DNA from 2 places in the Chitinibacter fontanus genome. Region 1 is predicted to be linked to the other one. Evidence: predicted binding sites of a transcription regulator. Region 1 holds the regulator's gene; the other holds the start of a gene.
What was found. The regulator FliA, encoded in region 1, starts transcription of late flagellar genes. The targets are predictions, from matches to a motif close to GCTAAAGNTNNNNNNNNNNCNGCCGATAAT.
Positions count from the first base shown of each region.

Region 2: a site for FliA is predicted at 7,305-7,334, ahead of flgM (flagellar biosynthesis anti-sigma factor FlgM). Genes of this name have one in related genera too.

Region 1 covers NZ_CP058952.1:815,231-825,388, forward strand. Annotated here, with positions in the region: gene flhA (flagellar biosynthesis protein FlhA) at 1-616, shown strand, start outside; gene flhF (flagellar biosynthesis GTPase FlhF) at 731-2,305, shown strand; gene HZU75_RS03795 (MinD/ParA family ATP-binding protein) at 2,298-3,191, shown strand; gene HZU75_RS03800 (ABC transporter permease) at 3,184-4,266, shown strand; gene HZU75_RS03805 (ABC transporter ATP-binding protein) at 4,269-5,027, shown strand; gene HZU75_RS03810 (MlaD family protein) at 5,036-6,079, shown strand; gene HZU75_RS03815 (ABC-type transport auxiliary lipoprotein family protein) at 6,076-6,654, shown strand; gene HZU75_RS03820 (RNA polymerase sigma factor FliA) at 6,693-7,433, shown strand; gene HZU75_RS03825 (flagellar motor protein) at 7,434-8,177, shown strand; gene HZU75_RS03830 (lysophospholipid acyltransferase family protein) at 8,542-9,069, shown strand; gene HZU75_RS03835 (DNA translocase FtsK) at 9,154-10,158, shown strand, end outside.
Region 2 covers NZ_CP058952.1:436,647-446,804, forward strand. Annotated here, with positions in the region: gene bioH (pimeloyl-ACP methyl ester esterase BioH) at 1-460, opposite strand, end outside; gene HZU75_RS02010 (Rossmann-like and DUF2520 domain-containing protein) at 540-1,403, opposite strand; gene bioF (8-amino-7-oxononanoate synthase) at 1,400-2,581, opposite strand; gene HZU75_RS02020 (nitronate monooxygenase) at 2,852-4,141, shown strand; gene dapA (4-hydroxy-tetrahydrodipicolinate synthase) at 4,273-5,145, opposite strand; lysine riboswitch at 5,229-5,426, opposite strand; gene HZU75_RS02030 (type II secretion system F family protein) at 5,522-6,511, shown strand; gene HZU75_RS02035 (flagella synthesis protein FlgN) at 6,508-6,963, opposite strand; gene flgM (flagellar biosynthesis anti-sigma factor FlgM) at 6,970-7,245, opposite strand; gene fliW (flagellar assembly protein FliW) at 7,464-7,877, shown strand; gene HZU75_RS02050 (acetyl-CoA carboxylase carboxyltransferase subunit alpha) at 8,024-8,992, shown strand; gene tilS (tRNA lysidine(34) synthetase TilS) at 8,961-10,158, shown strand, end outside.

The DNA of each region.
Region 1 (10,158 bases):
TATCTCCAATATTTTGCAATCCCACGCGGCAGAGTTACTTGGCCGCGAGGAAGTTCAATCCCTGCTCGATCACTTTGCCAAAGAATCACCAAAACTGGTGGAAGATCTGGTACCCAAAGTCATTGCTATCGGCACCTTGCAAAAAGTGCTGCAAAACCTTCTCGACGATGGCCTGCATATTCGCGATTTGCGCACCATTCTGGAAACGCTGGGTGACAATGTCACGAGAACTCAAGATATTGATGACTTAACCTCGATAGTGCGCGTTGCCTTGGGCCGTGCCATTGTGCATCAACTATTCCCAGGCGAGAATGAGCTACAAGTCGTTGCATTAGAGCCACAGCTGGAAAACATCCTGATGTCGGCAGCCAGCGGCAAATCTCAAGGCGGTTTAGAGCCAGGGCTGGCCGAGCGCTTGCTACAGCAGGCTGCACAATTATCGGAACAACTTGAGATGCAGGGCATTAATCCGGTAATTATCACGCCCTCGCAATTACGGCCTATGCTGTCGCGCTTTTTAAAGCGCTCTATCCCGAATTTACGGGTTATAGCCCATACCGAAATTCCGGAAGCCAAAACCCTGCGCATCATTGGTGTACTGGGTGCCAACAACTAAGAGCAGGCTATGCCCCCAGCCAACGCTAATTTCTTGCAACAAACGGCCACTATTCTGACTTTCAGTGTGCAGATCAATTGTGCAGATGGCCGCGAGCAGCGATAATCCATCCCTATGGTCGTCAAAAAATTCTTCGGTGCCACCACTCGTGAAGCCCTCAGGCAAGTTCGTGATGAACTCGGCCCGGACGCGCTCATCCTTTCCAACCGCCAAGTGGCGGGCGGAGGCATTGAAATTATGGCTGTGGCCGATGCCGATGTGGCCGCACTCACCAATGTACAAACGGTAGCCACCCCGCCCAAGCCATCGCCACGTGCGGCACAAAATGGCGCACGGCTGATTAACTCAGCCCAAAGCGAAGCACCAAGCCCCAATATTGCCAAAGCCTTGGCGCGCTCCTACGCTATTCCTGATGATGAACAAGAGCCAACTACCGCTGATATTGGCGTAGAGGCGCCATCCGTTCTGCGTAGCAATCGCCAATCGCGGCCAGCCGAAACGCGTTTTGAGGGGCAACGTGATGAAATTTCTCTCACGCAATTTGCCAGCCAGAGAACGCCAGATTATTTAACTGAACGCCCTGAAGCACGTACTACAGAGCCCAGCCGCACGCCACCACCACGTCGCGCGCCGCCCGTAGTCGAGCCGCAACATAAAGCTTTGCCGACCTTCAGCTTTGAAGACGAGCCAGCAGCCAAGCCAGCCCAGCCAGCGGTCGATCACGAAGCAATGCAGGATATTGCGCGCGAAATCCGCATGCTGCGCGGTCTATTGGAAAGCCAAATGGCGGGTATGGCGTGGGGCGAACTATCGAAACATGCGCCCGAGAAACTCGAAATTTTGCGTCAATTACTGGGCGCAGGTTTTTGCGCCGCACTGTCACGTCAACTGATCGACAAAATGCCCGGCGGGATGAGCCTAGATACAGGAGTGAAATGGGTAAAAGCCGCATTGGCGCACAATCTGCCCGCCACCGGCGCCAGCGATGATCTGGTCGCACGCGGTGGCGTGTATGCGCTGATTGGCCCAACCGGCGTTGGTAAAACCACGACGGTGGCCAAACTTGCCGCGCGCGCGGCGCTGGCCTATGGCCCGCAATCGGTCGCGCTGCTGACCACCGACAGCTATCGGATTGGCGCGCATGATCAGTTGCGTATTTATGGCCGCATTCTGGGTGTACCCGTCCACGATGTGAAAGACGAAACCGATTTGCAGCTGACCTTGGGTGAGCTGAGCGATCGCCATCTGGTGCTGATCGACACCGTCGGCATGGGCCAGCGCGATCAGCGTATTGGTGAGCAGCTCGCGATGCTCGGCCACGATAACGTCGGCACCATTTTGCTGCTGGCGGCCAACGCGCAAGCGGGCACGCTTGACGATGTGGCGCGCCGTTATCGCAACCATCATTTACTCGGCTGCATTCTGACCAAGCTCGACGAAACTGTGGCACTCGGCGGCTGCCTTGATGTGGCGATCCGACATAAACTGCCGCTGCAATTTGTCACCAATGGCCAGCGTGTACCAGAAGATTTGCATCGCGCCAATTTGGCTTATTTACTGGATCGCGCGTTTAAAACTCAGCAAGATCATAGCGTTTTCCAGCTCCAACGCGACGAATATCCGCTGTATATGAGTACCCAAGACACCCCAACCGACTTCACCCTTAGCCTAGGTGGTGCGCGTGCCTAAACGCTGGCAAGACCAAGCCGCTGGCTTGCGTCAAATGGTCAGCCCGACGCATTGCCGCAGCATTAGCCTGTGCGGTGGCCGCGGCGACTCGGGTACGACCACGCTGGTGATTAATCTGGCTGCCGCGCTCAGTGAGCGCCAGCGGGAAGTGATGATTGTGGATGAGTTCACCGGTAGCCAAAATGTCAGCTCCCGGCTGCATCTAAGCCACGGCTTCACATTGGAACACGTACTGCGCCACGAAGCGACGCTGGCCGATAGCCTGATTGAAACCCCGCAGGGCTTTCAGCTGCTCTCGATTGCTGGCAAACCGCAAATCATTGCCCACCTGAACGACGCCGAACAGCACTGGCTGGCCGCCGAATTTGAAGCCATCACCGAATACGTTGATTATTTATTACTCGACACTCGCCCGATGGGCAGCAATGGGATTCCGAGCTTAAGTCTGGCCGCCGATGACGTGCTCGTCGTGTTATCCAACCGCGCCGAATCGCTCACCGATGCCTACGCCACGATCAAGCAGCTGGCGCAAGAATACGCACGGCGCGATTTTCGCGTACTGGTCAATCGCGTCGAAAGTCTGGGCGAGGCAATGGCACTATTTGATCGCCTGCGCAGCGTATGTCAGCAGTTTCTGGGGGCAAGCCTGGGATTAAAGCTAGTGGGCTATGTCCCCGAAGACACCAAACTAAATCGTGCGACACGCTTAGGCAAAACGGTACTAGAAGCTTTCCCCGATACTGAGGCCAGTATGGCGCTACGTCAATTAGCAGATGTGATCTTGCGGTGGATACCCCCTAAAGTGGCCCACGATTCTGCTGGGCACTTTGTGCATCGCTTGGTTGAATCATCCCGTTTATTACACGAAAGGTTGCACCATGGCTGAAGCAGCGTTGCGCCTTGAGCCCGTAGACGGTGGCTACCAACTCATTGGCGATTTAACGCTGAGCGCAATTGCGCCCATCTGGCAACAGAGCCGCCAAATAAATTGGCAGCAACAAACGGTCGACTTGCGCCAAATTACGCATTGCGACGGTGCTGGGGCGGCATTGTTATTCGAATTAAGTCAGGCCGGGGCTCAGTTGCTGAACCTCAACGCCGAAACCCAACGCTTACTCACCGCGCTAGAGCCAGAACAAGCACTAATTGTGGCCCCGCGCGCGCCGAGCATGCGTCCAATCAGTCAGCTGGGGCAATTAACCCGCAGCATGCTTGATGATTTTGTGGCCCAGATTGCTTTTATCGGTGAAGCGGCCAGTACCATCGTTGATGCAATCGCTAAACCGCATCAGGTCCGCTGGCGCGAGTTTTTGCGCCAGTGCGAATTAACCGGTGCCAACGCCCTACCGATTATTAGCCTGATTTCATTTTTGCTGGGCATTATTTTGGCATTTCAATCGGCAATTCCAATGCGGCAATTTGGTGCGGAAATGTTTGTGGCCAATTTACTGGGTTTATCACTGATCCGTGAGCTTGGCCCTCTGATTACCGCCATTGTACTTGCTGGCCGCTCTGGCGCAGCATTTGCCGCGGAGATTGGCACAATGAAAGTCAATGAAGAAATCAACGCCCTCGTCACATTCGGCTATAAACCTATGCATTTTCTAGTGCTGCCACGATTGATGGCGGGCTTGTTAATGTTGCCATTGCTGGCGATCTGGTCCGAAGTGATTGGCATGTTGGGCGGCGCACTGGTTATGCAGGGCTTTGGCATTCCGCTGGCCACATTCTGGACGCAAGTTGATACCCAAGTGGATGCGATTGATTTTTTCAGTGGCCTACTCAAAGCGGCGGCATTTGGCTTGGTTGTGGCATCGGTGGGCTGCTTCCGCGGGCTAGGCACCGGTACCGGCGCCAGCGCAGTAGGTGCTTCGACCACCCGCGCAGTAGTCAATATTTTGGTGTTATTAGTGATCACCGACGGTATTTTTGCTGTCGTTTACTACCATCTGGGGTGGTAAACATGCAGACGGTGATCGAGGTACAACATCTATATTGCGGTTGGGGGCAGCGCTCAATTCTAGAAGACGTGAGCTTTAGCGTGAATCGGGGCGAAGTGATTACCATTCTAGGCGGCTCAGGCTGTGGTAAGTCCACGCTGCTTAAGCATTTGATCGGCCTTTATCCACCACAAGCAGGATCTATACGGATAGTGGGTAATGAGCTAGTACAAGCATCCAGCAAGGATCGCGAAGCAATACTGCGCAAAATTGGCGTGATGTACCAATCAGGCGCGCTATTTGGCTCGATGAGTATTCTAAATAACATCACATTGCCCTTGAGTAGTTTTAGCCATTTAGACAGCGCAGCAATTGATACGCTGGCCAGACTTAAATTACGGCTTGTTGGGCTGGAAGAGTTTGCCGATTTTTACCCCAACGAACTATCTGGCGGCATGCAAAAGCGTGCGGCAATTGCCCGTGCCATGGCACTTGATCCACAAATTTTATTTTTGGATGAGCCATCCGCAGGCCTAGACCCCATTACCTCAGCCGAGCTCGATCGCCTGATTCGCCGTCTGGCAGAAACCCAAGGGGTCACCATCATGGTGGTGACACATGAATTAGCCAGTATTGCTGCCATTGCAGATCGCGCAATTATGCTCGATAAAAGTATCAAAGGGATTTTAGCCATCGACACTCCCGCAGCACTCGCCCAATCAACAGATAGGCGGGTTGCGGGCTTTTTTAATGCACAGCGGCCATCGCACGCCGCAGTTTAAGAAGCCACATGGAACAACAATCGAATTTTCGACTGGGCGTGTTTATTCTGCTTGCGCTGCTATTGGGTGCCGCCATATTAATTGGCATCGGTAGCGGACGCTGGTTGCACAAAAAGGTGACGCTCGAAACCTATTTTAATGAGTCGGTACGCGGGCTCGATATTGGCTCCAAAGTACGCTATCGCGGGGTCGCGATTGGCGAGGTGAGCGCGATTACATTTACCTACACGCGCTACGAGAGCGATATACCCAATTCCCAGCGCCAACAATACGTTTTGGTTGAGGCTCAGCTGGATAACAATATCTTGGGGCAATCGAGCGGAAATAGCAGTGCACAAGCCGAACTGGATCGCGAAATTGCCAAGGGTTTGCGCGTAAAATTATCGCCGCAAGGGCTAACAGGAACTAGCTATCTCGAAATTGATTATGAAGCAGGCCAAGGCCAACCGCTGCCTTTCAGCTGGAAGCCCGAGCATTTATATATTCCCTCAACCAACAGTACCGTCAATCAACTCCTAGGCAGTGCTCAGGATTTAATGGCCAAATTGCAGCGAGTTGATGTGGATAAAACCATCAATCTACTCAATCAAACCTTAAACACACTCAATACCAAGCTCGATGAGCTGCCCGTGAAAAGCATAGCGAGTGAAACAAATCGGCTGCTACATACGGCTAACCAGCTGCCCTTAGTTCAAATTGCCAGCGAAAGCAGCCAGCTTCTGAGTGAAGTACGAGAAAGCAATCAAGCGCTCAAAGCACTGCTTGAGCAACCCGCACTCCACAGCGCCACCCATGATCTGGCAAGTGCGGCCAACTCTGCCAAAGTGCTCCTCGCCAACCCAGCCTTAGCTAGCGCGGTGCAAAGATTGGATCAAATTACATTGCGTCTGGACCATTTAAGCGCGCAGCGTGAAGGCGATGTACAACAAATTATTGATAATTTATCGAGCACCAGCAGCAATCTTAAAGCCCTGAGCGAAAAAGCCAATCAGCGTCCAAGTAGCTTGCTGTTCTCCGATCACCCCAAACCTTATAGCCCGCCCAAACCATGAAAAAACTGCTGTTATTACTATGCGTACTTGTTTGTTCGGCCTGCAGCACAACACCGCCAGATCGACAGGATTTCCTACTTACCGCGCAGCGTGCAGGTACAAATCAGTCAGTGCGCTTCGGCGCTTTGCAAGTCAATGAATTACGCAGCAGTGCACCATTTCGCGATTTGGCACTGATTTATCGCGAAAGCCCTCAGCGCTATATTGCCGACCCGTACCACGGTTTTTTGGCAACTCCCAGCAGTCAGATCACCCAAAACACACGTCGCTGGTTAAGCCAAAGCGGGCTGTTTAGCCAAGTCTATCCTTCCGGCAGTAGCCTGATTGCCCCTTGGCAGCTCGAAGGAGAATTGCTTGCCGTCTATATTGATGTGAGCGAGCCAAATTCACCTAAGGCAGTAATTCAAGCTCAGTTTTTACTCAGCCATCAACAGCAGTCCCGCAGTTTTGAACTTAGCGCGGCACAAGCACTGCCGGATGCAACCCCCGAAACCGCGGCGCAAGGCCTGAGTGTGGCGCTGGAAAGCCTATTAAAGCAATTAGAACAACATCTGACTTCGTCAAACTTCGATTAGTCAGCTACACTTAGGGACAATTAGTCACCGCTTATATCATGTCAGCCAATCGCGCCCTATCTCTATACCGCAGTACGCAAAGCACTTGTGAGGAAGACCGTGTGAAACAGCACGCGCCACTTGTGCGGAAAATTGCGTATCACATGATGAGCAAACTGCCTGCCAGTGTGGAGGTGGATGATCTGATTCAAGTCGGCTTAATGGGCTTGATGGAAGCGGCGCGTAATTTTGATGTTGATGCAGGCGTACAGTTTGAAACTTTTGCCAGCCAGCGCATTCGAGGCGCCATGCTCGACGAGCTGCGCAACGCCGATTGGCTGCCACGGCAAGCACGCAAAAATATGCGTGAAATCGAAAAAGCCATTGTGCAACTTGAACAGCAATTGAGTCGTCACCCCAGCGAAGGCGAAGTCGCACAAGCCTTGCAAATTCCACTCGATGAATATCAATCTATGCTCGGCGAAGCTCGTGGGCATCAGCTACTGCATTATGAAGACTTTGAAGTCGATGGCGAAAATGATCAACTGGATCAGTACGCAGCCGATCATAATGCCAACCCAATTGATATTCTGAGCGATGATGCATTTCGCGGCCATTTAATCGAGGCCATTAAGCTATTGCCGGAACGCGAGCAGTTGCTGATGGCTCTGTATTATGATGAAGAACTCAATTTGAAAGAAATTGGCGCGGTATTGGGCGTTTCGGAGTCGCGCGTTTGTCAGCTTCACACTCAAGCCGTTGCACGCCTGCGCGGCAAACTTAAAGACTGGCTTGTGTAAATGGATAAAATCAGCGTATTCGGCGTTTTACTGGGTCTAACAGCGATCATTCTTGGGCATTGGCTGGAAGGTGGCCATATTGGCTCGCTGGTGCAATTTACCGCTTTTTTGATCGTAATCGGCGGCACCATGGGCGCGGTAATGATTCAAACCGAAATGCGCCATTTTTTTGCCGGCATCAAAATGCTGCGCTGGATTTTTTTCCCGCCATCGATGGATTTTCGCAAAGTACTCTCGACACTAATGAATTGGGGCAATCAGGCACGCCGTGGCGGTTTGCTGGCGTTAGAAGCCTACCTTAATAGCGAAAAAGACCCCTTCGTAAAGCGCGGTCTAACCATGGTGGTTGATGGTGCCGAGCCTGAAACGGTGCGCCGCGCACTTGAGCTCGACATCGATGCTTACGAGGATCAAGCGCGGGCGGCGGCAAAAATCTGGGAGTCGGCGGGTGGATATTCGCCCACGTTCGGGATTCTAGGTGCGGTGTTAGGTTTGATTCATGTAATGGAAAATCTGACCGACCCTTCAAAATTGGGCGCAGGGATTGCCGTTGCGTTTGTTGCGACCATTTACGGTGTGGGTGCGGCCAACTTATTTCTACTTCCCGTTGCCAACAAACTGAAGCATTACATCATGCTCGAAGTCCGCCGTCGGGAAATGGTGGCAGAGGGACTAGTCACTATTGCAAATGGTGAAAACCCACGCCTACTCGAAAACAAATTAGCCGGTTTTCTACACCACTAACCCCACAGGGGTATTGCCATACACATCAATTCAAACAGCAGATTGATAGCAATACCCGATAAAACAATATTCATCACCAGCATTTATTGCGCACGCTTGTCAGTCACTCGCTATAGTCAAACTAAGTGGTTGCGAGAAGATTGCATATGCTTTATTTGGCACAAATTTTAGTTAGGCTAATTGCTTGGCTTGACTTGGCTATTTTTACAGCCGCAATGGTATTGCTTGCTAGCCTACCGCAGTTCTGGCTTAAAAAGATATACCCCCCCTATTTCATAGCTGGTGCCGTACTTTTGTCCGTGCATTAGGGGTTCAGTTACGTCTGCACCAGCACTATCAGGGTGAGCTGCCTGCACATTACATTTTGATAGCCAATCACCCCTCGGCGCTCGAAGACGTGGGGATTCCTGCGTTTTTTGCTGTGCGCAGCTTAGCCAAACACGAAGTGGCAAATTGGTTTTTAGTTGGAAAAATCGCAAAAGCGGCTGGCACTTTATTTGTCGAGCGAGAAAGTAAAGCCTCACGACAAGCCGCACAACAGGCACTGATCGATGCGGTCAATGCCGGGCACAATATCGCGCTCTACCCGGAAGGGGGCTGCAAGGGGCGACGGATAGCGCCCCGGTTTCTATTTGGTGCTTTTGCGACATCGCTAGCCACAGGGGTGCCGATTCTGCCGGTGTTTTTACATCATGAGGCACAAGCTGAATTTGAGTGGCAAGCAGGCGAGCATTTACTTCACAAAATTTGGCGCATCGCGAGCAGCCCCAATCGAGTCGTGCACTACCACATTTTTAACCCTATTTCCCCAGCTGATTATCCAGACAAAGAGACCTATACTGCAGCGGTTTACGCGCTTTATCTGCAATGGCAGCAACGCTTTTTAGACTAATTGTGCAGCTTTCGTCGCTTTTCTCCTGCATGACTCGGGCTTGCCGTTATAATCGCGAAAGCTATCGTAGATGACACCTTCACCATGCCTCTGTTTCGCAAGAAAAACGTCCCAAATATTTCGACCCGTGCCGCATTACCTGCACCTGTCGCAAATTTATTACGCGAATCGTGGTGGTTATTGTTGGTGGTATTACTGGGCTATTTGCTGCTGGTGCTCACTAGCTATCACCGTGGTGACCCAGGCTGGTCGCACAGCGCCACAGAGCTAGTCGTTCACAATCGAGGCGGCAGCTTTGGTGCTTGGTTGGCCGATGTTTTGTTATATACCTTTGGTCTATCTGCTTGGTGGTGGACAGTGTTTTGTCTGGCCGCCATTTTGTGGGGCTATCGCCGCATAGATCGCGTCACCGAATCGTCCAAGCCCTTGGTATTACTAGCCTGCCTGGGCTTTACACTGATTATTTTGTCCAGCTCCAGCCTTGAGGCACTTCGCCTACACAGTTTAAATGTTGCATTACCGCATAAACCCGGTGGTATTTTGGGGCTATCGCTTGGCGGCTGGCTGATGAAAAGCTTTGGTTTTAGCGGCGCAACTTTGCTGCTATTTACCACCATGGGATTGGGGGTATCACTCTTAACCGGTTTATCATGGCTTAACGTGATGGAAAACATTGGAACTGCCTGCGAATGGCTGTACTTCAAAATAGTCGATGGCATTCAAGCGGCGCAAGATCGGCGCATTGGTCGCGAAATAAAAAAAGAACGCGAACAAAAAGTCATGGAGGCCAAAAAGAAACAAGACGATAAAGCCCCACTCATCATTGCCCCACTACAAACCGAAGTACCAGTAGCCAAAAAACTCGAGCGCGAGAAAAAAGAGCTGGAAAAACAGCAGGAACAACAAGCCAAACAAGCCGCACAACCAATGCTGTTTGCTGAGGATGATCTGCCTCCTGCGCCACCTGCGCCCAATAAAAAAGCAGCAGCGCCAACACTCAACTTTGGCGACAGCTCACTACCATCGCTAGCCCTGCTCGCCCCCGCGCCGGTGGCGCAGGAAACCATCAGCAAAGAAACGCTGGAATTT
Region 2 (10,158 bases), 380 kb from region 1:
GCGCGCTGGCGTCGCCCATCGCTTGCAGGCTGATAAACCGTTTCAGCGTACCTTGCCAATCGGTTTGCAGCACTGCGGCAAATTGCTCGAGCACTTTTTGCGCCATCGCCGGTTGCCAGTCGGTCCGCTGCATAAAACACGGGCTGGATGCGACCAGAGTCAGCGAGCGCACTTTATCTCGTTGCTGCAAGGCCCACTGCGTCGCCACCGCGCCACCGAGCGACCAGCCAACGACTTGCACCGGAAACGGAAATTGCGCATCGACCGCGTCGACCATCGCCTGCAAAGTTAGCGTTTGATCGTCGGCCAACTTGCTGCCGCCGTGGCCGGGCAAATCGACGACGTGCACGCAAAAGTCTTGTTCGAGTTCGCGCACGACGGCGTTCCACACCGTGCCATTCATCGCCCAACCGTGCAGCAACACCACATCGGGGCCGCGCCCCCGTGTTTCAATCCACATCACATTTACCAAACTGCAAAATAATAGAGGCGCAGTTTACCGCTTCACGGCGATCAATGCTGCGTTTGGGGCATGAAACTTATTCGCTACGCAGTAGATGACTTAGGGTTTGCGCTTGCGGCGACCTGAGGCGCTCGCCCGCCAAAGCCACGGTTGCCACGCCTAGCGCGCGGTACGACAGAGCTATTGCAGCAGGCAGCACCGCCAAATGCTGCGCCACCGTGCTGGCGTCACCGCGCACAATCGGGCCGGTCAAAGCGGCATACGGCCCGATTGTTTCGACATTGGCTAAAGTCTGACGCATTAGGCTGCAGACCAATTGCTGCGCGACTTCTGGCGCTATACCTGCCTGAGCTGTGGTTTGCAAAGCCAAGTCACTGAGCGTCACCAAGTAATTGGCCGCCATGCTGAGTGCGGCGTGGTAGGCCACTTTAGCACCCGCTTCGCTACTAAGCACAAAAGGGCGACCACCAATTGCAGCGGTCATTTCATTGAGCACCGCGACAGCGTGTACATCGCCTTCGAGCGCGCACAACGTATTGGCAAACGTGCTCACCGCCCGAACCGGATCGGCGAAGGAAAACGCTGGATGCCAGCTCGCAACGCGCGCGCCTTGCGCTTTTAATAGCGCGAGCTGCTCCGCCCCAAGCGCACCGCTGGCGTGAAACACCACCGCGCCTTGCTTGATGAGCTTAAGCTCAGCCAGTTCAGCGGCCACGCCCGCAATCGCGCCATCTGGCACGGCGATGAGCCATAAATCGGCGGCTGGCAAATTGCCAAGCTGCGCCACCACCTCACCCGCAGCTATCCATTCAAAAGCGGCAGTACTACTCGCTAAACTACGGGAATAAATTCCTGCAAGGCAATACTCCCCAGTGGCTTGCAGTAATTTTGCGATGCTTTTACCCAAGCGTCCCGCGCCAATCAGATTCACCGTTTTCATGCGTGGCACTCGAGCAAAACGCGCTTAATCTGCTCGCACAGCAGCGCCACCTCTGCGGTGCTGTGTGCGGCCGATAAAGTGACGCGCAGCCGTGGTGTCGGCACCGTGGGCGGGCGGATAGCTGCAACCAGAATATCGGCGTCGAGCAAGGCTTGCGAGAGGGCCAGCGCGGTGGCGTTGTCTTTGACGATGATGGGTTGAATTGCGGTATCGGACGGCAGCAATTCGCAGCCCGTTCCCGCCAACTCGGTGGCGAAAAACTGTTTGAAGTATTGAATGTGAGCTTGGAGTCGTTCGCGGCGCTCAGTATCTTGTTCGATCACATCCAGGCTGGCGTGCAAGGCGCAGGCCAGCAACGGCGGTGCGGCGGTGGTGTAGATATACGCCCTAGCGGTATTAATCAGATAATCAATCACCACCTGCTCTGCCGCGATATACGCCCCAGCCACGCCAGCCCCTTTGCCCAGCGTCGCCATATAAATAATGCGCGGCGAATCGATACTCAATTCTGCCAGTGTGCCGCGCCCGTCGCCGAGCACGCCAAAGCCATGCGCGTCGTCGATATACAGTAGCGCGTCGTAACGCTCGGCCAGTGCCAGATAATCAGCCAGCGGCGCGATGTCGCCGTCCATGCTAAACACCGCGTCGACGGCGATTAGTTTTCGTTTTGCATCCGATTGCGCTAGTAATCGTTCGAGCTGCGCCACATCATTGTTTCCGAAGCGTTTGAAGTCAGCGCGCGCCAGCTGGCACGCATCATTGAGCGAGGCGTGATTGAGCTTATCGGCAAAAACCGCGTCGCCACGGCCGACCAAGGCAGGAATCACCGCCAGATTGGCCATAAAACCCGTCGACACCAAAATGGCCGCGGGTTTGCCGCTGAACGCCGCGAGGCGTTCTTCCAAAGTATGTTGCGGCGTAAAATGCCCGGTCACCAAATGCGCCGCACCGCTGCCCACGCCCCAATCGGCAGCACCCTGCTGCGCGGCGGCGATCAGCGCGGGATGATTGGCCAAACCGAGATAATCATTGCTGCAGAAATTAAGTACTTCACGGCCATTCAATTTAACGCGCGCGCCTTGCGGAGAATCGAGCACGCGGCGAGTTCGGTAGAGACTTTGCGCTTTGCGCTGCGCCAATTCATCGGCCAACTGGGAAAAAATCGTTAATTGCGGCATCGGCGCCTTTCTGCGGGAAGGATAGTTTGATTTATTTTACCGAAATTCACCGCCGCTCAGTGCGGGCGATAACCCTATTTAAAACATGGAATATTTACCCCAGATTTTGCGTTGTAATGCCGAATTTATTGCGCATCATCATGCTTGGAATGCACCACACATGGTCATTTAAGGATATGATTGCCACTTCTGAAAAATAGCGATTTTATGTGCCACAAATCTAAACGAATGTTTTAATTTGGGCGCCCATAAAGCAGTGGATTAGATTGAATGAAGCGTGTTGATGATTTTCGCCTGACCTTTAAAGACCTTGAAGGGAATGAAAAAAAGTACGTGCCAATTATGATTGGCGGCATGGGGGTTGATATTTCGACTGCCGATTTGGCGCTCGAAGCCTGTCGCCTCGGCGGTATCGGCCATATTTCGGATGCGATGATCAATACCGTTACCGACCGTCGCTATAACACCAAGCATGTGAAAGACAAGCTCAAACAATACAAATTCAATGTCGCTAATAGTGACAAATCTGTGGTGCAGTTTGACCTCGCGCAGCTCGAAGAAGCCACACGCCTGCATGTTGAAGGCACGATGAAACGCAAACAAGGCGACGGTCTGATTTTCATCAACTGCATGGAAAAGCTGACGATGAATGGCCCGAAAGAAACACTGCGCGTGCGGATGCGCGCTGCGCTTGATGCGGGCATCGACGGTATTACGCTGGCGGCAGGCTTGCATTTGGGCTCATTCTCGCTGATCGAAGATCACCCACGTTTCCGTGAAGCTAAGCTCGGCATTATTGTGTCATCCGTACGTGCACTGCAGCTCTTTATCAAAAAATCGGCCCGCACTGGCCGCCTGCCCGATTACGTCGTGGTTGAAGGCCCGCTCGCCGGTGGCCACCTCGGCTTTGGCATGGACTGGGAACAATACAAGCTCGAAGACATCGTGGCCGAAGTGGTAGCGTGGATTAAAGAGCAAGGTTACGACAATATGCCCGTCATCGCCGCAGGTGGCGTATTTACAGGTTCGGACGCAGTGCGATTCCTCGAAATGGGCTGCGGCGGCGTACAAGTGGCGACACGCTTTACCGTCACCAAAGAGTGCGGTCTGCCCGATGATGTGAAGCAGGAATATTACAAAGCATCGGAAGAGCTGATCGAGGTGAATCAGATTTCACCAACCGGCTACCCTATGCGCATGATGAAAAATACGCCAGCGATTGGTTCAGGCATTCGCCCGAATTGCGAAGCCTACGGCTATCTGCTCGATGCCAATGGCAGCTGCTCGTACATTCAGGCGTACAACAAGGTCATCGAAGAAAATCCAACAGCGAAAAAAATCTCAGAAATTCACGTTTACGAGAAAACCTGCCTGTGTACGCACATGCGCAATTTCGATTGCTGGACGTGTGGTCACTACACCTACCGCCTGAAAGACACGACCAATGTCTTGCCAGACGGCCGCTACCAATTGCTGACTGCCGAGCACGTGTTTAAAGATTACCAGTTCAGCACCGACAACCAAATCGCGCTGCCACCACTGGATGAAACAGCGGTTTAAATTTTGCCGTGCGAAACAAAAAACCCGCTTTTAAGCGGGTTTTTTGTGGGCTAAGTCATCGCAAAAATAAAGGGTATCACCTGCAAAGCTATTCCAGTTAATAGCTAGATAGCAATACCCACCCTAGAGCGTTACGCTAAAGCGGCGATTTCTTGGTCTTTGACCAAAATTGGCTCTAGCGTATTCAGATCTGCTGCGCACAGTGGCAAGCGCAATTCGTTCGAGGCGATGCGGCCTTGGTGGTGCAAAATAGCTTTAGCTGGGATTGGATTGGCGGCCAAAAACAGGGTTTCAGATGCGGTACGCAGCAAATCGCCAATTACCTCACCCGCCAAGCCCTGCGTTACCCAGCGCGCCACTTGCTGCGGCCAAACATTGCTGGCGACCGACACCAAACCGGTTGCACCTAGCTTGGCGTGTTCGGCAAATAGCACATCGTCACCCGAATACCACGAAATGCTTGGGAAAGCGGCTTTAAGCTCGGCAAACCGCGCAGCATTGCCACCTGATTCTTTGACTGCCCAACAGTTAGGATGCTCAATCAAACCAGCTAGCGCAACATCGGACAGCGGCACTCCCGCGCGCGATGGAATGTTGTACAGCATACAGGGCTTGTTGACTGCATTCATCAATGCGCTAAACCAGCGGCGCTGACCTTCGGCGCCGGGTTTGGCGTAGATAGGAGTGACCAGTAAATAGGCGTGTATTGGTAAGGTTTCACAGAAAGCCAGCCATTCGAGCTGACTCGCCAGATCCAAGCCGCCAACGCCAACCATGATCGGCACGTTTAAATTAAGGCTACAGGCGTGCTGTAAGACGGCTTTACGCTCGGCCAGCGTCAGATTGCTGCCTTCACCTGTTGAGCCCAGCAGCAGCACGCCAGCACCAGCGTCTTCTTGCTCGCGCAGCAATGCTGTTAATGCGAAAAAATCGAGGGATTCATCAGAGGCGAACGGCGTAATGAGCGCGGTCCATAGAGTGATAGTACGAGGGTTCAGTGACATGCGATTCTCCAAATCAAAAAACAACGATTGGAGAGAGGAAAAGTGCGGCAATGACAACGCCAACAGGCGCGTAAATATAAATCATCACCAAGAGCACTCCAGCACTCCAATGCGCGGCAAGGCACACAGTGAGCACTGACAGTCCAGGGGATTCAGCCCCTGCAACCAGCGTTAAATGCATCACAGCACTCAACACTTCGGCCTTGCACCCCCTAGCACTGCGTCATTGGAATGTGATTTCCTCAGCAATACAACCTGGGCAAGGCGCCTCTCTTGTCGTTACAAGCCTGTATTTTCAATGCGAGTGAGCTAAAAAGTCAATCCCGCTGACACAATCGGGCTAGCATTGCGCTGGCGGCTGGTAAATACTGGCGTCATGAGCCCGCCCAAACCACTTCCCTGGCGCATCCGCGCCGATCTATTTTTGCAGCTGGCTGCACTAGAACGCGCCGGACTATCCGCCGAGCAAGCCTTTGCCAGTCTTAAACGATCAGGCCCTTTAGCTACTCGGCTCGAAGCAATGGCAAAACATCTGCGCCGTGGCAAACCCGTCGCCAAAGCCGGACAGCTCTCGGGATTATTTACTCCACTGGAATCAACACTCGTTGCAGCAGCTTGCACTGCAGGCAGCCCAGCCAACACCTATCAACGGATTGGCGAGCAAGCAGCATTGCATGCGCGGCTAAGCCAGCAAGTGTATGCGCAGCTATTCAAGCCCGCACTTTTGCTAGTCTTGGGTTTAATCATTGGCCCGCTACCGGCGCTTGCCGCTGGCAAGCTAGGGTTCGGTGCGTATGTGATCTCGGTGATCTGGCCATTGTTGTTGATTGGTCTGTTGATGCAAATGGGTCGCTGGATTTGGCAAGGCATAGAACAAAATCCACAGCCCCCATTCACTTCGCTACTATTACAGCTACCCGGCTTGGGTGGATGGTACCAGCGCAGTCTGCAACGCCATTTTTTTGGCAGCCTGGCGATGCTATTGGAGGCGGGAGTGCCAATGTTTGATGCGATACCATCGGCACTCGAAACGATACATTGCGCTCAGCTGCGCAATACGCGACTACTGCACGATTTGCAAAAAGGGCAGAGTCTAAGTCAAAGCATCGGCAAATACGCCTGGCTGAACGAGCCTACTATCGTCGCCTTAGTGCAAACGGGGGAAGCAAGCGGCAGATTGCCTGAAATGCTAGAGCGGATTACTGGGCAGCTAACGGCAGACCTCACCCATAGTGCAAGACAATTTGCGGCATGGCTACCGCGCTTGATCTATGCAGGGGTGGCGCTGTGGATGGCGTGGCAATTAATTGGCAGTAATGCATTTAGCCAGCAACTGCCAGAGCCACTCAAACACTACGAGACTTAAGCGCGATCGAAAGGACGACTGATCGAGGTGAGCTGACTCAGCTTGCCGTCGGCACTGTAGCCGACGTTTGGGTTACGCTGCGCAGCCAGTGTAGACATCAAATATTGGTTTACTTCTTCGTGAGTTTTAATCAATTGGCCATTGGTGCGATTCATCGTTTCCGCAAGCTTGGCATTCTGCAACAGATCGAACCAGATTTGCACAGCGGGGCCTAATGCAGCCTCGATAGCGTCCACGCTTTGTAGTGCCTGCGCTGCGCAGTATTGTGCACGTTGCGTGCTAGCCAACTCTAACTGTTGCAGCGCGGCTGATTTGGCGTCAATTAATTGTGAAACCCGATCGAACTGGCGATCAATTAGTGCATCTTGCTCTTGGGACAACAAAGCAAGAAGCCGCTGAACTTCTTCAAGTTCAGCGGCTATCAAATTCTCTAGTGTGACGTGATGACCCATAACCGATTAACGTGCGAGTAGCTCTTTCACACTCGATAACAAACCATCGGCAATTGCCTCTGGCTTAACAGAAAAACGACCTTCAGCAATTGCGGCGCGAATTTCGGCTACTTTATCGGCATCAAATGTCGCTTCATTACTCGCAACGCCAGAGAGCTTGCTGTTGACGCTGTTACTTTCTACAGGTGCGGTCTCATTAGCTTTGCCGCTGGCAGCGCTGCGAATTTCTGACGGTTTACCGCCTAAACTCGCTAATGGCTTGCCTGTGTTATCGATTTTCATGATGTTTCCCCTACCGTGGTGTACGGCGGTCATCGCCCAGTTATTTCAGTATTATGCCTATAATCGGCCTGCGTGAGAAATTCTTTAGCGATTCAACCTTTTATCAGATAATTCTAATACATTTCTGCACAGCAGCAGCGACTAAAATGGTATTTTTATAGGCCATCGCGTAATGTAGCTAATCAAATTTTAACGCTACCGTTCGGGAGAATCATCTCATGGATGTTTTTCAAAGCCAATTTGGCCCCATCGAAGTTGACCCAGACACTATTATTCATTTCCCCGCAGGTTTGCCCGGTTTTGATGATTGCAAAAATTATAAACTTCTACATGAAGAAAAACCCAATCCAAGCGTTTATTGGCTTCAGTCGCTGGACGATGCCAGCGTAGCATTCTCAATTGTTGGGGCCGAACACTTAGGTTTTAACTATGTACTGGCCTTGGACGACGATGAATGCGCTAGCATTGATTTAACCGACCCAAACGAGGCAATGCTATTTCTGATTCTATCCCGACCAGAAAATGAAGCCATCCGTGCCAATACCATGGCGCCACTGGTGCTCAACCTCAGGTCGCGCAAGGGTTTGCAAAAGATCGGCCTCAAAGCCAACATTGTGTTTAGCAATACCTAGCCGGTCATTTGCTGCACGGCAACAAATCTAACTACTGAGTTTAACTTGGGTTTGCCGCAGCCTTGTTGTATGATTGCGTCCAATTTTTGGGGCAGCCATGCCGGCTGCCTGCTTGCGCTATGCTAGCGCCTCTGGAGTTTTAGAGCATGAAAACCACCTTCCTTGACTTCGAGCAATCGGTTGCAGAGCTTGAAAACAAGATCGAAGAGCTGCGCTACGTGCAGGATGATTCGGCAGTTGATATTTCGGTTGAAATTTCTCACCTTGAGAAAAAAAGCCTTGAACTCACCAAGAACATTTATTCGAAACTAACGCCTTGGCAAATTTCGCAGGTATCGCGCCACCCACAGCGCCCATACACTTACGACTATATTGCTGGCTTGTTTACAGATTTTCAGGAATTGCACGGTGATCGTGCATTTGCCGATGATCTGGCAATCGTTGGCGGCTTGGCTCGCTTTAATGGCCAGAGCGTGATGGTCATTGGTCATCAAAAAGGTCGCGATACCAAAGAGAAAATCGCGCGTAACTTTGGCATGCCGCGCCCAGAAGGCTATCGCAAAGCCTTGCGTCTGATGAAGCTAGCCGAAAAATTCAACATCCCGGTGATCACTTTTGTGGATACCCCCGGTGCTTATCCTGGTATTGGCGCTGAAGAGCGTGGCCAGTCGGAAGCGATTGGTCGTAATTTGTTTGAAATGGCACAACTTAAAGTACCAATCATTTGCACGATTGTTGGCGAAGGCGGCTCAGGCGGTGCGCTGGCGATTGCCGTAGGTGATGTCGTGCAAATGCTGCAATACTCAACTTACTCGGTAATTTCACCCGAAGGCTGCGCAACGATTTTGTGGAAAACCGCCGAACGCGCCTCGGATGCAGCCGAAGCGCTGGGCATTACTGCATCTCGCCTGAAGACTTTGGGCTTGATCGACAAAGTAGTACCAGAGCCAATTGGCGGCGCACATCGCGACCCGCAAGCGATGATGGCCACCATGAAAAAATCAATTGCTGATTCGCTCAAAGCTCTGAAAGCGAAAAGTGTTGATGAATTGCTTGATGCCCGCTTTGACCGTTTGATGGAACATGGCAAATACAAAGAAGAAGCTGCAGCCTAAGAGCTGGCAAGCAGCCTACGATCTGATCGCAGGCTTTATCCAACACGGGAGCGCAGGCTCCCGTTTTAATTTGCCGCGCGCCCGATTATGCGTCGGCTTATCGGGCGGGCTCGATTCGACTGTGCTACTGCACTGGCTGGCCAACTTGCGGGACGAACTCGATTTCGAGCTAACTGCAGTACATGTGCATCATGGCCTGTCGCCCAATGCTGATACTTGGGCATTGCAAGCGCAGGCCTTCGCCTGCCAACTTGCCGTACCATGTGCAGTTCAGCATGTGCAACTCGATCTGAGGCAAGGGCGCGGCGTTGAAGGTGCGGCGCGTAAAGCACGTTATGCCGTTTACGAGCAACAAGATTGCGATGCGCTCATTCTGGCTCACCATCAAAACGATCAGGCCGAAACCATCTTGATCAATCTGCTACGCGGCAGCGGCCCAGCCGGCCTCGCCGCTATGCCTGTGCAGCGCCAGCTGACTCGCTCTATTGAGCTACTGCGCCCCCTACTGCAGACGCCACGCGCCGAGCTATTAGACTATGCGCAAGCACATGCTCTGCAATGGGTCGAAGACGAAAGTAATCAGGATACGCAATATCGCCGCAATGATATTCGGCATAATGTGATGCCCGCTATCATGGGTATATCGCCACAAGCCCTAACTACCTTAACTCGTAGCGCCATACATCAAAGCGAAGTAAACGAACTACTCATCGAGATTGCCGAACAAGATCTCGCCATCTGCCGCAATGACGCGGCTTTAGCGCTTGCGCCGTGGCAACAACTCAGCTCGGTGCGACAAAAAAATGTCTTGCGCCACTGGCTGGGCTTGGCGGGCATTGTGTTGGAGCTGCGGGCGTTTAATGAACTATTGCGCACGGCGATCGACGCAGCGGATGACACGCACCCGGCGCTGGTATGGCGCAATGCGGCGATTCGGCGCTATCAGGGACATTTGCATATCACGCAGGCGAGTCTGCAAGCGGGGCCAACCCAATCCATTACGCCCAACCTACTCGCAGGCAATGATTTACCGGATTGGCACGGCGAGTTGCGTTGGACCCAGTGCGAAACCGGCGGGATTGCCGAGCACTGGCTCAATACCGCCACCATCAGCGTTCAAGGACGGCAAGGCGGTGAGCAATTTAAACTGGCGGCCAACCGCCCCA